DNA from 2 places in the Aliivibrio thorii genome. Region 2 is predicted to be linked to the other one. Evidence: predicted binding sites of a transcription regulator. Region 2 holds the regulator's gene; the other holds the start of a gene.

Region 1 (7,555 bases), 910 kb from region 2:
GTTCTGAGGCTAAATTAGCAATGACTTCAGATAGAGAGTGGGTTTTATTACTTGAAATTAATAGTTGTTCAATACTTTCGCCAATAAATTCGGCTGGTTTATTAAAACCAAGCATCTTTGCTGATGCAGTATTAGCAGAAACAATGATGTCGCCTTCAATTAAAAAGACAGAATCATTAAGAAGCTCTGTTAATTTTTGGTATTTTGATTCACTTTCTTTTAAAGAATTAAGTAATTGCTGGCGCTCAGAGGTATCTACGGCATGAAAGACAATGTAAGTGTTATTGTCTTGCTCTATTGGGAACAAACTAAAATGAAGACTGGTATCAAAACGATGGTCGTCTAACGTGATTTCAGCTTCAATTTTTTCACCATTTAAGGCTCGGCAATAATAAGGTCTGAGAGAGGCATAAAAATGTGCGCCTAAAACCTCAGAGTCAGAACGTCCACATAATTCTTCCCGGTTTAATCCACTGATCTCACAGTAACGATTATTAACGGTAACGTAGTTATGGTCCGTGTCCAAAATAGCAAACAGAAATGGACTGTTATCTGTTAGCAAAGGAAGCCAATGTTGTATTTGAGAAAGTGACATAGTGTTACCGCTTTTTAGTAAAGAAGACAAATAACTTCCAGAATTAGTAATAATTATTAGTATTTATAAGTCGAACGATAAAATATACATTGAATGAATCCCTATTTTCTACCCTAAATTGTAATAAGTACTTTTTTTGATAAGAAACAGGTTAGATATCGGACAATCAATTTATACTTGCTTACAGTTATCGACCAAATGTAATGGAAATTAAGCGTGATTAATCAAATTCGTTCAAAACTAGTAGAAAATGCAGCATCAGTTCTCAAAGTACCTGCAAAATTAGTTCCTGTTTCAATGCAACAAAAGGTATTACTCGAAGGATTAAAACAAGTCTTTCACGAAGCACTTGAAGATGGTGATTTTGAATTTTTGGAAGATAAGTGGTTAAAAGTTTCAATTCTTGATCTCGAATTGCACTGGTTTATCAGTTATCAAGATGAAAAACTGATAGTCTCCAATAAAGCTGAAAAAGAAGATGTTAGCTTTAGTGGTCCGCTGAATGATTTAATTTTAATTGCTGGCCGTAAAGAAGATCCTGACACTTTGTTTTTTCAACGACGCCTAAAAATTGAAGGTGATACAGAGCTTGGGCTTGAAGTGAAAAACTTAATGGACAGTGTTGAGCTTGATTCATTACCAAAACCTTTAAACCAAGCATTAATGACGTTGGCTAATTTTGTCCAACAAGGTTTGCAAAAGCCTGAAGCGAAAGAGACGATAAATGCTTATTAGAACTGAAGCTCCTGCGGATATTTTAACGATTGATCTATTGGTTCGTGAGACATTTGAGACTGAAGCAGAAGCTCAGTTAGTGATGTCTTTACGTGAAAATAGTCATTTAACATTGTCGTTAGTTGCGTGTACCGATGACGGTGAAGTGATTGGCCATTGCCTTTTTAGCCCAGTAACGCTTAACGGTGATGATTTTAATTGGCAAGGGCTTGCGCCTTTGTGTGTAAAAAAAGAATTTGAGAAACAAGGTATAGCTCAGTCTTTAGTGAATGAAGGATTAGAAACCCTAGCGGAGCTTGGTTATCCAGTATCGGTAGTATTAGGTGACCCCGCTTATTACCATCGCTTTGGTTTTGAGTCTGCGAATCAATACAATATGAAGTGCAAGTGGGAAGCACCTGAAGGTGCATTTATGATAAAAGCGTGCTCTCCTGAATTTCTTGAAGGAAAAGCAGGCCTTATTGAATATTGTCCTGAATTTGATTTATTGTAACGTATTAATAAAATGCTCATTTCAATAATGAGCATTCATTTTTAAACTATCATTTTAATCCCCAAACTTCTATTTTTGCTTTTTTGACGACTCCTGCTGCATTTAAAGTAAGATTACCCCTACTTCTATATTCTAGCCCTAGTCGGTCAAACTTTGCGGTGTCTGAGCTTGGAAGTGTATAGGCTCTTGTTGACATTCCTTTCGTCAAATTATCTACTGTTTTTAGTTTTTTATTTGAACCATCACTCATTGTGACGTTTATACTTTTAATATTTACAGCACCTTGAATACATTTTATTTTTATTTTCGAAAATGCTCTTTGACTAATAAAAGCAATGGGTTCGACGGTATCTGCTTCTTGTTCAAAATTAACCACTTTATCGCTAATTAAAACCCATTCATTTTCACTAGCATAAGCAGAATTTAACGACATAACATTAATGAGTAAGACCAGTAATAGAATTGCCAGTAATGAACAAATACCAGCAACTGTAAGTAGTTTTTTTTTCATCTACATAGCCTAAAATCAAAAGGGCTGAAGAGTCTATAAGATGAATACATGCCAAAGTCAGGTGGGTGTAAAATCAACGAACTGTTTATTATTTAAGACACTTCAAGTGGCATCCGTTCTAGAATATTGGTAATATCCCAACCCTTAAATTGACAGGTGAATTGAGATGCCAAAACAAGCGTTACAGTTTTTAAATGAAATGGATATTTCTGTTTGGCAAGTCAGACAAACTGAATATTTCGCAGCATTAAAAAACAGTACAATATCATTGTCTGAAACTTGTCAGTTATTATTTATCGCTTCTTCTGTTCCTACTGAGCGTGATGCTTTCCTATTTGGTAAAGTTCTTGCGAGTATGAAACTCTTACCAGAGCAGGCGTTATTTCTTCCTTCTGAGTCGTTAGAATATGTAGCTGAACACCATTTAAAATGGTGTTGGTTTTCAGGTGTCCCTATTACTGAGTTAGAAGGCGTGCAAACATTAAGCTCACCTCCTTTATTTGATATGCACACCAATACTCAATCACGACGCGATTTATGGCGACAAATTTGTTCTTATGACGATTAATATTCAATGCATTTCTGATTCTCATCTAGATGATATTTGGCGAATTGAAAGAGCGGCACATTCGCACCCTTGGGCAGAATCGATGATCCGAGATCTAAATAGTCGTTGTGCACAACATCGAGTGATGTTAGAAAACGATCAAGTTGTGGGCTATTTTTATGCTCAAAACGTGGTGGGAGAGGTTACTTTACTTAATATTGCTATTGATCCTGCATATCAAAGAAAAGGATTTGGTCGTAAATTGACTGAGTTTTTTATAGATATGTGTATGGAGCAAAGTGCAGAGTCTGCTTGGCTTGAGGTACGCGAAAGTAACGTAAAAGCAATTTCTTTGTATGAATCTGAAGGGTTTAATGAAGTGACTCGACGCCACGATTACTACCCAACAGCTAATGGTAAGGAAGACGCCATTATCATGAGTTATATATTCTTTTAATTCGGCGCTTTAGATAATGAACGTCTTTGAGTATAATCTCGCCTAATTTACATCCTTTCTGAAATCTTACAGGATTATCAACGCTTATGTCTTTTTTACAAGAAGTGGGTAAACGCAGAACGTTTGCCATCATTTCTCACCCGGATGCGGGTAAAACAACCATTACTGAAAAAGTATTATTATTCGGAAACGCGATTCAAAAAGCGGGTACCGTAAAAGGTCGTGGTTCAAACCAGCACGCAAAATCAGACTGGATGGAAATGGAAAAAGAACGTGGTATCTCGGTAACTACGTCGGTAATGCAATTTCCATTTAATGGTTGTCTTGTTAACCTTCTTGATACTCCTGGACACGAAGATTTCTCGGAAGATACTTACCGTACACTAACGGCAGTAGATTCATGCCTAATGGTTATCGATGCCGCTAAAGGTGTCGAAGATCGTACTCGTAAATTGATGGAAGTAACACGCCTACGTGATACACCTATCGTTACGTTTATGAACAAATTAGACCGTGAAGTACGTGACCCAATGGAAGTGCTTGATGAAGTAGAAAGCGAGCTAGGAATGGCTTGTGCTCCTATTTCATGGCCGATTGGTTGTGGTAAAGAATTTAAAGGTGTTTATCACATTCATCGTGATGAAACGATCTTATATGAATCAGGCCATGGCCATGAAATTCAAGAAGTTCGTACAATTAAAGGTCTTGATAACCCTGAGTTAGATGTAGCGGTTGGTGCCGAATTGGCTGCAAGCGTACGTGAAGAGTTAGAATTAGTGATGGGTGCTTGCCCTGAATTTGATCTTGAACTTTTCCTTGCTGGTGAGTTAACACCTGTTTACTTTGGTACTGCACTAGGTAACTTTGGCGTTGACCATATGCTAGAAGGTCTAACCGATTGGGCTCCAGCTCCACAAACACGTGAAGCAGTAGAGCGTCCAGTTGAAGCAACAGAAGAAAAATTCTCAGGCTTTGTATTTAAGATCCAAGCAAACATGGATCCTAAGCACCGTGACCGTATAGCTTTTATGCGTATCGTGTCAGGTACTTATACTCAAAGTATGAAAATGAACCACGTTCGTACAGGTAAGAGCGTTAGTATTTCTGATGCAGTAACCTTCATGGCAGGAGATCGCTCTCGTGCTGAGACGGCGTATGCGGGTGATATTATCGGTCTACATAACCACGGTACGATTCAAATCGGTGATACATTCACACAAGGTGAGAGTTTAAAATTCTCAGGTATTCCAAACTTTGCCCCTGAACTGTTCCGTCGTATTCGCCTAAAAGATCCATTAAAGCAAAAGCAATTGCTTAAGGGTCTTGTTCAACTTTCTGAAGAAGGCGCGGTACAAGTATTCCGTCCACTACAAAACAATGATTTGATTGTAGGTGCGGTTGGTGTACTTCAGTTTGATGTGGTTGTTTCTCGTTTGAAATCTGAATATAACGTAGAAGCAATCTATGAAGGTATCAGTGTAGCAACGGCTCGTTGGGTTGAATGTACTGACGGTAAGATGATGGATGACTTCCAACGTAAAAACCAAACTAACCTAGCGTTAGATGGTGGCAATAACTTAACGTATATTGCACCTACAATGGTTAATTTGAATTTAGCATCTGAGCGTTTCCCTGATGTTCAATTTAGAGCAACACGTGAACACTAATTTGTGTGATCATTAAAAAATAAACAACGGAGTCTTAACGGACTCCGTTTTTGTATCTATAGTTATCTGAGAAGTAATTAAGCTAAGTTGATGTTGTCGATATAAAAATAATAAGGATCTTTTATGTGGGATGTAATTAAGCAATGGATAAAAAAGTATGATGCTTGGTGCAACTCTCTTGGTTTAACGCCTGAGAATAAACGTAGTTGTATGCCATATAAGAAAGAGGATGAGTGATGTCCGTTGAATTTATCGACTCTCATTGTCATTTAGACTTCTCTCCGTTTGCTGACAATGAATCTTATTACCTTCAAAAAGCTCAAGAGAAAGGCGTAATTAAGTTTATTGTCCCTAGTGTAAATAAATCGAATTGGGTTCGTGTTCTGTCGTTATCGCAACAACATTCATCGATTTATTATGCATTGGGTATTCATCCTCTATTTATTTCTAATGATTATCAGAATGAGATTGATCTTTTAAAGCAATCCTTGCAAGAGCACCGAGAGAAATGTGTTGCTATTGGTGAGTGCGGCTTAGATTTCTGGGCCCCTGACTGTGATAGGGAGGCCCAAATTTATGTGTTTCGAGAGCAGTGTTTACTAGCTAAGCAGTATCAACTTCCTTTAATTATCCACAGTCGAAAAAGTCACGATGCTATTTTAAAAATATTACGAGGGATGAAATTAAAAAAAGGAGGAGTTATCCATGGTTTTAGTGGTAGCTTTCAACAAGCAGAACAGTTCATTCAACTAGGGTTTTATATCGGTGTTGGTGGGGTGATCAGTTATGAACGAGCCATTAAGACAAAGAATGCAATAGCTCAAATTCCACTTGATAAGATTTTACTCGAAACTGATTCTCCTGATATGCCATTGAGTGGATTTCAAGGCAAGATAAATACGCCAGATAAAGTCGCAAATTTGTGCGATTATTTATCTGTGATTAGAAAAGAATCAAAGCAATCGATTGCAAATGTTGTTTATAAAAATACCACCTCTTTGTTTGGGATTTGAGTTATTTGTCATTACTTTAGGTGCAATTGATGAATCTTTAGATTTTAACTAGTGATAAAGCTCACAATTATGAGTGAATGCATGATGTACGGACGGCGAATATGTGACAACAGCATTACTTTATAGGTGCTTCAGTGAGTATAATCGCCCCCGCTAATTTGAAACACGCCAACAATCAATTTTAGGGAAACTTTTAACTATGAGCCTGTTAATGAGCTTGGTTGGGATTGTAGCACTGCTTGCTTTTGCAGTACTTCTATCTGATAACCGCAAAGCAATCAATCTACGTACTGTCGGTGGCGCTTTTGCCATTCAATTTCTTTTAGGTGCATTCATACTTTATGTACCAGTGGGGCGTGATGTACTTTTAGGTGCATCTGAAGCGGTTGCTAATGTAATAAACTACGGTAACACTGGTATCGAATTCTTATTCGGTGGCCTAGTATCGGGTAAAATGTTTGAATTATTTGGCGGCGGCGGTTTCATCTTCGCACTGCGTGTTCTTCCTGTCATCGTATTCTTCGCTTCACTAACAGCGGTTCTTTACTACTTAGGAATCATGCAAGTAGTTATCAACTTCTTAGGGGGAGCTCTTCAAAAAGCACTAGGCACTTCTCGTGCGGAATCTCTATCTGCTACTGCGAATATTTTCGTAGGTCAAACAGAAGCGCCTCTAGTAGTTCGTCCATTCATTCCAAAAATGACTCAATCTGAATTGTTTGCAGTAATGTGTGGTGGTCTAGCTTCTGTTGCTGGTGGTGTACTTGCTGGTTATGCTTCTATGGGCGTTCCTCTAGAGTACTTAATCGCGGCATCATTCATGGCTGCACCAGGTGGCCTTCTGTTTGCTAAAATCATGAAACCAGAAACAGAAACGCCTGTTGATCAATTTGATGCTTTAGAGCAAAAAGGCGATGACAAGCCAGCTAACGTAATCGATGCTGCTGCTGCAGGTGCTGCAACAGGTATGCAACTTGCGTTAAACGTAGGTGCAATGCTTCTTGCTTTCATCGGTCTAATCGCGCTAATCAACGGTATCCTAGGTGGTGTTGGTGGTTGGTTCGGTATGCCAGAAATTACGCTAGAGCTTATTCTTGGTTACGTATTCGCGCCAGTTGCTTTCTTAATCGGTGTGCCGTGGGAAGAAGCGACAGTTGCAGGTTCGTTCTTAGGTCAAAAATTAGTAGTTAACGAATTCGTTGCTTACTTAAACTTTGCACCTTACCTAAAAGACGTTGCTGATGGCGGCATGTTAGTTGCACAAACTGGCGTTGAAATGTCTGAGAAGACGAAAGCAATCATTTCATTCGCACTATGTGGTTTTGCTAACCTTTCTTCTGTAGCAATCTTACTTGGTGGTTTAGGTAGTCTTGCTCCTGAACGTCGTCATGACATCGCTAAGATGGGTATGAAAGCTGTTGCTGCTGGTACATTATCAAACCTAATGTCTGCAACAATCGCAGGTCTATTCTTATCTCTATAATCGTTATAAAGTAAGTTAGATACCTAAAAACCCGCATTTATTGCGGGTTTTTTT
Region 2 (7,555 bases):
ATTGATAAAATCTGTAAAGATTCCAACTCTCAATCTGGTGATGTATCTCGTGAAGGCGTGCAACGTGACCTACTTCCATTAGTAGAAGGCAGCACAGTAAGTACGAAGCATGGTATGGTAAAAACAGATCACATGTTATTTATCACTTCAGGTGCATTTCAAATGGCTAAGCCATCGGATCTTATCCCTGAATTGCAAGGTCGATTGCCTATTCGTGTTGAACTTGAAGCATTAACTGCGAACGACTTTAAACGTATCCTGACAGAACCAAATGCCTCGTTAACAGAACAATACATCGCGTTATTAGCGACAGAAAATGTTAATCTTGAGTTTACTGAAGATGGCATTACTCGTATTGCAGAATCAGCATTCCAAGTGAACGAAAGCACAGAAAACATTGGCGCACGTCGTCTACATACTGTAATGGAACGTCTAATGGAAGAGATCTCTTACGATGCATCTGAAAAAGACGGTGAAAGCCTAACTGTTGATGCAGCTTACGTTACCTCTCGCTTGGGTGATCTAGTCGCAGATGAAGATCTAAGTCGCTTTATTCTATAATGGACGACTAATACTCGTAATTATCAGTTCATTATTACGAGTTAAAAATAAAGCCTCATACATCAAAATGTATGAGGCTTTTCTTTGCAAAGAATTATTTAAGCAATAATTTCCCAAGAATGCGTCACCTCAATGCCTTCACCTAGCATTAAACACACCGAACAATATTTCTGTAATGAATCAGCGGTGACTTGCTCAACCACCTTAGGATTAAGGTTATCGCCACTCACTTCAAAGTGAATATTAATATGAGTAAACAGCTTCGGCGCAGTTTCACGACGCTCACTTGATAGCTTTGCAACACAACCAAGTACTTCTTGATTTGCGGATTTTAGACCATCAACAACATCAACAGAACTGCATCCACCAGCGGCCATTAACACTAATTCCATCGGGCTTGGGGCTTTTTCACCACCATTTCCATCCATTACCACAGAGTGACCTGATTGAGATTGACCTAAGAAAGTAAATCCATCAATCCATTTAACTTCAGCATTCATAAAAGCCTCTTTACTACATAAAAGGAAAACTCATGATCCATTTCACGAAACTGTGCCCTTGGTCGCACTATTCATACGATCAAAGTCAAGAAATCGGTTGCGAAACAGGGTATGATTTTATCAATTATCTCAACGAACATGCAGCCTTGTTCCGATAACCATATTGTATAGGCCAAACTGATATTTGGCTCAGTTATTTTAAAATGGACATCGCCTACTTGGCAAACGCAGAGGAAGTATAAAGTATGGTTCTAGGTAAACCTCAGACAGATCCAACATTAGAGTGGTTCTTATCTCATTGTCACATTCATAAGTACCCATCAAAAAGTACTTTGATTCACGCGGGTGAAAAAGCTGAGACTCTTTACTACATCGTAAAAGGTTCTGTTGCTGTACTTATCAAAGATGAAGAAGGAAAGGAAATGATCCTTTCTTACCTTAACCAAGGTGATTTCATCGGTGAACTTGGCTTGTTTGAAGAAGGTCAAGAACGTTCAGCATGGGTTCGTGCTAAAAGCCCTTGTGAAGTGGCTGAAATTTCATTTAAGAAATTCCGTCAGCTTATTCAAGTAAACCCAGATATTCTGATGCGTCTTTCTGCTCAAATGGCAACTCGTCTACAAATCACTAGCCAAAAAGTAGGTGATTTAGCATTCCTAGACGTTACAGGCCGTATCGCTCAGACTCTATTGAATCTAGCTAAACAACCAGATGCAATGACTCACCCAGATGGCATGCAAATTAAGATCACTCGTCAAGAGATCGGTCAAATTGTAGGTTGTTCACGTGAAACTGTTGGCCGCATCTTGAAGATGCTTGAAGAGCAAAACTTGATCTCAGCACACGGTAAAACAATTGTAGTTTACGGTACTCGTTAATTTAACGCTTATCTTAAACAAATAAAAACGCAGCTCTTGAGCTGCGTTTTTTTATGCCTAAATTTTAGAATTAACTGTCTGTGCTTTCAAAAATTTTATCAGCAGATGCAGCGACAAATCCTGTATATATCTTGCCATTAGGTAGCGAATAACGCTTAGCAAACTCATAAAATCCACCAGGGATGTCAAACTCACCCTCAGTAAAGCTCACTTTCACTTTATCGGCCATGGTTGATGACTGTTCTAAGTAAACCTCAGGAGAGCCTTTCACTTCACCACCCACTTCGTTCATTGCAAAACCAGCATCACGTAAGTGTTGGTTCACATCAACCACTTCAGCAAACGCTTCAAGCTGATTAACATAAACCGTAAAGTGATTTGCGCCATAGCCATGAGCAGCTAACCAAGAAGCGTACTCACTCTCTTTTGCTAAGATTTGATATTCCTCAAAACTTAACGCCCAAGGACGGCCCGCTGAAAGAAAATCGCTGGTCGCAAAATAATGCGCTGGCACCTGTTCAACCAAAGCATGAATAATGTTCTGAGTCTCAAGCGATAGCTCTTCAACTAAAATCTCACTAATAAAAACAAGTGGCACATTAGGATCTGGATGCTCAAAATGCTGTGCTTTGAGTTTTTTAGTCTCAAAATCATACGTCTCACACGCTTTATACCCTATTGCTAAAAATGGGGCGGCTAACGTTTGCAAGCCAACCTTAGGCAAATTAAACGTACGTAATGCAATGTGATCGTTAATCAATTCATCGCCATTAGATAATAACTGATGAACCCTTCCTGCCGATGGGGATAAACGAGCAATATAATCTTGCCATAATGACGAAAATAAAGACGTTACGTTATTCATGCCTATCACCTCTTATAAAGTTAAACCCGGAGACAGTTGAGCGGGAATTTCACAGGTATCGCCTTCCATTGAGGCCATTGGGTAGGCACAATAATCTGCCGCATAGTAAGCACTTGGTTTCATATTGCCTGATGCACCCGGACCACCAAATGGCGCGTCACCACTTGCTCCAGTTAATTGACGGTTACGATTTACAATACCTGCACGAATATGCTCTACAAAATATTCCCACTCATTGTCATTCGTTGAAACAAGGCCTGCCGATAAACCATAACGAGTGTCATTAGCAAGCTCTACCGCTTCTTCTAACGTTTCATAGCGTACTATTTGCAATAATGGGCCAAAGTATTCTTCATCCGGCAATTCAGCAACATTAGTGGCATCGATAATGCCCGGAGAAACAAAGGCGTGACCTAAGCTTTTCGCCTCAAGCAGTGATTCACCACCTAAAGCTTGTAAATTCTTCTGAGCATTTAAAATAAACTCTGCCGCAGCGACTGATATTTGCGGTCCCATGAATGGCGCATTATCAGCAAACGGTTGATCAACCACAATGTTTTTTGCGACTTCAACAAGACGCACAACTAACTCATCTCCAGCTTGGCCTTTTGGCACATACAGACGACGAGCACAAGTACAACGCTGACCAGCACTGATAAAAGCTGACTGAATAATGGTATAAACCGTCGCTTCTTGATCACCAAAGTCTTTTGAAATAACCATCGGATTATTGCCGCCCATTTCTAGGGCCAGCATTTTCCCTGTATCTCCTGCAAATTGGCGATGTAGGATATGTCCAGTATTCGCACTACCAGTAAATAACAAGCCATCAATCCCTTTAGCGCTAGCCAGTGCTTCACCCGTTTCACGAGCACCTTGCACTAAATTAATCACACCGTTAGGTAAACCAGCTTGCTGCCATAACTTCATGATCACTTCACTAGTCCATGGTGTTTGCTCTGAAGGTTTTAATACCACGGTATTACCCGCAAGTAAGGCAGGAACGATATGACCATTTGGTAGGTGTCCTGGGAAGTTATACGGTCCAAAGACAGCCATTACTCCTAGTGGGCGATGTCTTAGTACAATTTTATTCCCTGCTGCTTCACGCTCTTTATGTGGCGTTCTTTCATGGTAAGCACGAATGGAAATCGCGATTTTCCCCACCATAGCTCCCGCTTCGGTTTTTGTTTCCCAGAAAGGTTTACCCGTCTCTTTTGCAATAACTTCCGCAACTTTATCAGCATTCTCTTTTACCAATTCAGCAAAGCGCTCGATAACCGCTTGGCGCGCTTCAAAAGGCTGCTTTTTCCACTCAATAAAGGCATGACGTGCCGCACTAACGGCAGACTCAACCTGCTCTTTGGTTGCGCTGTCTCCTTCCCACACCACTTCACTGTTGTATGGGCTTACTGATTGTATGGTTTCACCTTGTCCTGAAACCCAATCCCCTGCAATCCAATGTGTCATATCCTTTATCCCCTATTGAGCTAATAAACGTACGTAATCATCGACTTCTACTTGCAATGCCGTTGCCGCTTCTTGCGTTAAATGAACGGTATCAGTCGCTTTATCATAAGCGGCGGTGGTTGCTGTTGCTCTGAAATTCTCAAACGATGTGTTTGCAATTAAATACTGCTGTGAGCTGTTATGCTCTGTGATGATCACTTTAGCTTTAAATGAATTTCGCACCGATTCAATGCTGCGTAAATCACATTCAACCGTTGGCCCTGCATCAAAAATATCGACATAACCTCGACAGCGGAAACCTTCATTTTCTAATAGTCTTAGAGCAGGTTTAGTGTTGTCATGCACCTTACCGATAACCGCCTGAGCCTCTTTACTTAATAAGCTAACGTAGATTGGTAGCTTAGGCATAAGATCAGCAATGAATCCTTTATATCCAATACCCGTTAGATAATCCGCTTCAGTAAAATCAATTGAGAAGAAGTGTTTTTGCAGCCATTTCCAAAATGGTGACTCCCCTTCTGCATCAGAAACACCACGCATTTCTGCAAAAATAGTGTCTGAAAAACGATGCGGATGTTCCGCCATCATTAAAAAACGTGCCTTAGACATTAAACGTCCATTGAGGCCTTCACGAAACTCTGGGCGTAAGAAAAGCGTACAGATCTCAGTACTACCAGTGTAATTGCTACCAAAAGTCAGTACCTTCACGACATTATTAACATTGAGCTTACGTGAGAAATGAACCACTTTACTGATGTGATAATTATAGAAGGGAGAATCCAAACCAACCGCAGCTTCTATTCCTGTAGTTCCTGTAACTTCCCCCGTTACTGAATCTTGGCCAACCATTAGGTAACCTTCTGTTCCAGGCTCTTGAACTTCTTTTTCAAAACTATCTATGGAGTGATCAATTCGATTTCGTAATTGCTCTTCGTTAACGGGTAGCGAGGTGAACCCATGACCTGATTCCACAGCGCACTGATGAAGTGCAGGATAATCTTCCTGAGTGATAGGACGAATAACAAGCATCAATATTCCCTCCGATGCGATGTTGCGTAGACTATGCTAAGTCCAATAGATAAAACTTCAAGACTATCTATTGGAGTGAGCACTAGATGATTACTCTAAATAAAAGAAAGGCAACCCTATCTACTGGTGTTGCCCAACTCCTTATGTGAATCTATTTATTTAATGACGCAAGTGCTTTATCTAGACGCTCAAAACCAAGCTCTACGTCTTCTTTAGTAATAACTAGCGACGGAGTAAATCGAACAACATTGACTCCAGCAACAAGAACCATTAGCCCTTGTTCGCCTGCTGCTACAAGAACATCGCGAGCACGGCCTTGCCATGCGTCATTTAATGCGGCGCCAAGTAGCAAGCCTTTGCCGCGGATCTCTGCGAACATATCGTATTTTGCATTTAACGCTTCTAGCCCATCGCGGAACCATTGCTCACGCTCTTTTACGCCAGCCAATGTTTCTGGCTTTGCCACTTCTTCCACAACGGCTTCAGCAACAGCACATGCTAATGGGTTACCACCATAAGTTGATCCATGTGTACCCACTTTTAAGTGTTGAGCCAGATCTGTCGTTGTTAGCATGGCACCAATTGGAAAACCACCACCCAGTGATTTTGCAGTACTTAAAATATCAGGCGTAACGCCTAAGCCTTGGTACGCGTAAAAGTCACCAGTACGACCATTACCCGTTTGTACTTCATCAAAAATAAGCAGTGCGTTGTATTTATCACACAGTGATCTAACACCTTCTACAAATTCTGATGTAGGAGAAATTAATCCACCTTCACCTTGCAATGGCTCCATCATAATTGCACAGGTTTTTTCTGACATGTGCGCTTCAAGCTCTGCAAGATTATTGTATTCAAGATGAGAGATATCACCTGGCTTAGGACCAAAACCATCAGAATAAGCCGCTTGGCCACCGACGGTTACGGTAAAGAAAGTTCGACCATGGAAGCCTTGTTTAAATGCGATGATTTCACTTTTTTCTTCTCCATGAACATCGACAGCCCATCGTCTCGCTAATTTAAGAGCGGCTTCATTTGCTTCTGCACCTGAGTTAGCAAAGAAAACTTTTTCAGCAAATGACACCTCTGTGAGTTTTTTGGCCAAACGAATCGCAGGCTCATTGGTCATCACATTGCTAAGGTGCCACAGCTTTTGTGATTGCTCTTGTAAGGCATTAACCATGATAGGATGACAATGCCCTAAGCAACTCACTGCAATACCACCAGCAAAATCAACGTACTCTTTGCTCGCTTGGTCCCACACTCGAGCACCTTCCCCTTTGACGGGGATAACTTCCATTGGGTTATAACAAGGTATCATTACATCATTAAAATCTTTACGTTCGACTTGTGAATTGGTCGTCATCACACTTTCCTTCTGCGTATGCCGTTTTTCAGCATAATATTTACAAACCATTAACCTTTTCAATAGCACAAAATTCTTTTTTTGAACTAAAAAAGTTCCATTATCTATATCATATTGACTGATAAGTCAGTTTATTAGAATAGTTATAGAATAACGCTATAGCAGGTGAGTAGATAAGTAAACGAATTTATAAGAATAGAAGACACAAGGCTTATGCATAAATCTTCATATAAATAAGCAGAAAAAAAGACAAAAGAAAAAGTAAGAAGAGTGAACTAGATCGCTCTAGTTAACAGGGAAAATATTAATTATTTATTAATAAAATTAGAGAGGATATCGTGACCTTGCTCTGTCATTATCGATTCAGGATGAAATTGTACTGCTTCAATCGGCAGCGTTTTATGGCAAAAACCCATGATCTCATCCATTTCTCCCACTTCATTTTCTGTCCATGCAGTGACTTCAAAGCATGAAGGTAATGTCTCAGCTTTAACCACTAATGAATGATAACGAGTCACGGTAAGAGGATTATTCAGCCCTTTAAATACGCTTTGGTTAGTATGGATAATTGGCGAGGTTTTACCATGCATGACTTTTTTCGCACGTATCACGTCACCACCAAATACTTGAGCAATAGCTTGATGGCCTAAACACACGCCTAAGATTGGCAGTTTCCCCGCAAAATATTCGATTGCTTGTAGTGAAATACCCGCTTCATTTGGCGTACAAGGTCCAGGGGAGATAACTAAATGAGATGGATTAAGTGCCTCAATACCTGCAATGTCAATGTCATCATTACGAACCACTTTTACCTCTGCACCTAATTCACAGAAGTACTGATATAGGTTATAGGTAAATGAATCATAATTGTCGATCATTAACAGCA

What was found. The regulator CRP, encoded in region 2, controls carbon source genes, mostly activating them, when cyclic AMP is high. The targets are predictions, from matches to a motif close to TGTGANNNNNNTCACA.
Region 1: a site for CRP is predicted at 6,069-6,084, ahead of AC2IP4_RS11200 (NupC/NupG family nucleoside CNT transporter). Genes of this name have one in related genera too.

What each region holds. Positions count from the first base shown of each region.
Region 1 covers NZ_CM170654.1:2,461,304-2,468,858, reverse strand. Annotated here, with positions in the region: gene AC2IP4_RS11240 (sensor domain-containing protein) at 1-595, opposite strand, end outside; gene ubiT (ubiquinone anaerobic biosynthesis accessory factor UbiT) at 812-1,330, shown strand; gene AC2IP4_RS11230 (GNAT family N-acetyltransferase) at 1,320-1,823, shown strand; gene AC2IP4_RS11225 (hypothetical protein) at 1,873-2,334, opposite strand; gene AC2IP4_RS11220 (DNA polymerase III subunit psi) at 2,501-2,902, shown strand; gene rimI (ribosomal protein S18-alanine N-acetyltransferase) at 2,892-3,338, shown strand; gene prfC (peptide chain release factor 3) at 3,425-5,005, shown strand; gene AC2IP4_RS11205 (TatD family hydrolase) at 5,242-6,018, shown strand; gene AC2IP4_RS11200 (NupC/NupG family nucleoside CNT transporter) at 6,218-7,501, shown strand.
Region 2 covers NZ_CM170654.1:304,456-312,010, reverse strand. Annotated here, with positions in the region: gene hslU (ATP-dependent protease ATPase subunit HslU) at 1-561, shown strand, start outside; gene AC2IP4_RS01460 (OsmC family protein) at 660-1,061, opposite strand; gene crp (cAMP-activated global transcriptional regulator CRP) at 1,307-1,939, shown strand; gene AC2IP4_RS01450 (DUF1338 domain-containing protein) at 2,010-2,804, opposite strand; gene astD (succinylglutamate-semialdehyde dehydrogenase) at 2,817-4,274, opposite strand; gene astA (arginine N-succinyltransferase) at 4,287-5,303, opposite strand; gene AC2IP4_RS01435 (aspartate aminotransferase family protein) at 5,455-6,669, opposite strand; gene AC2IP4_RS01430 (aminodeoxychorismate/anthranilate synthase component II) at 6,978-7,555, opposite strand, start outside.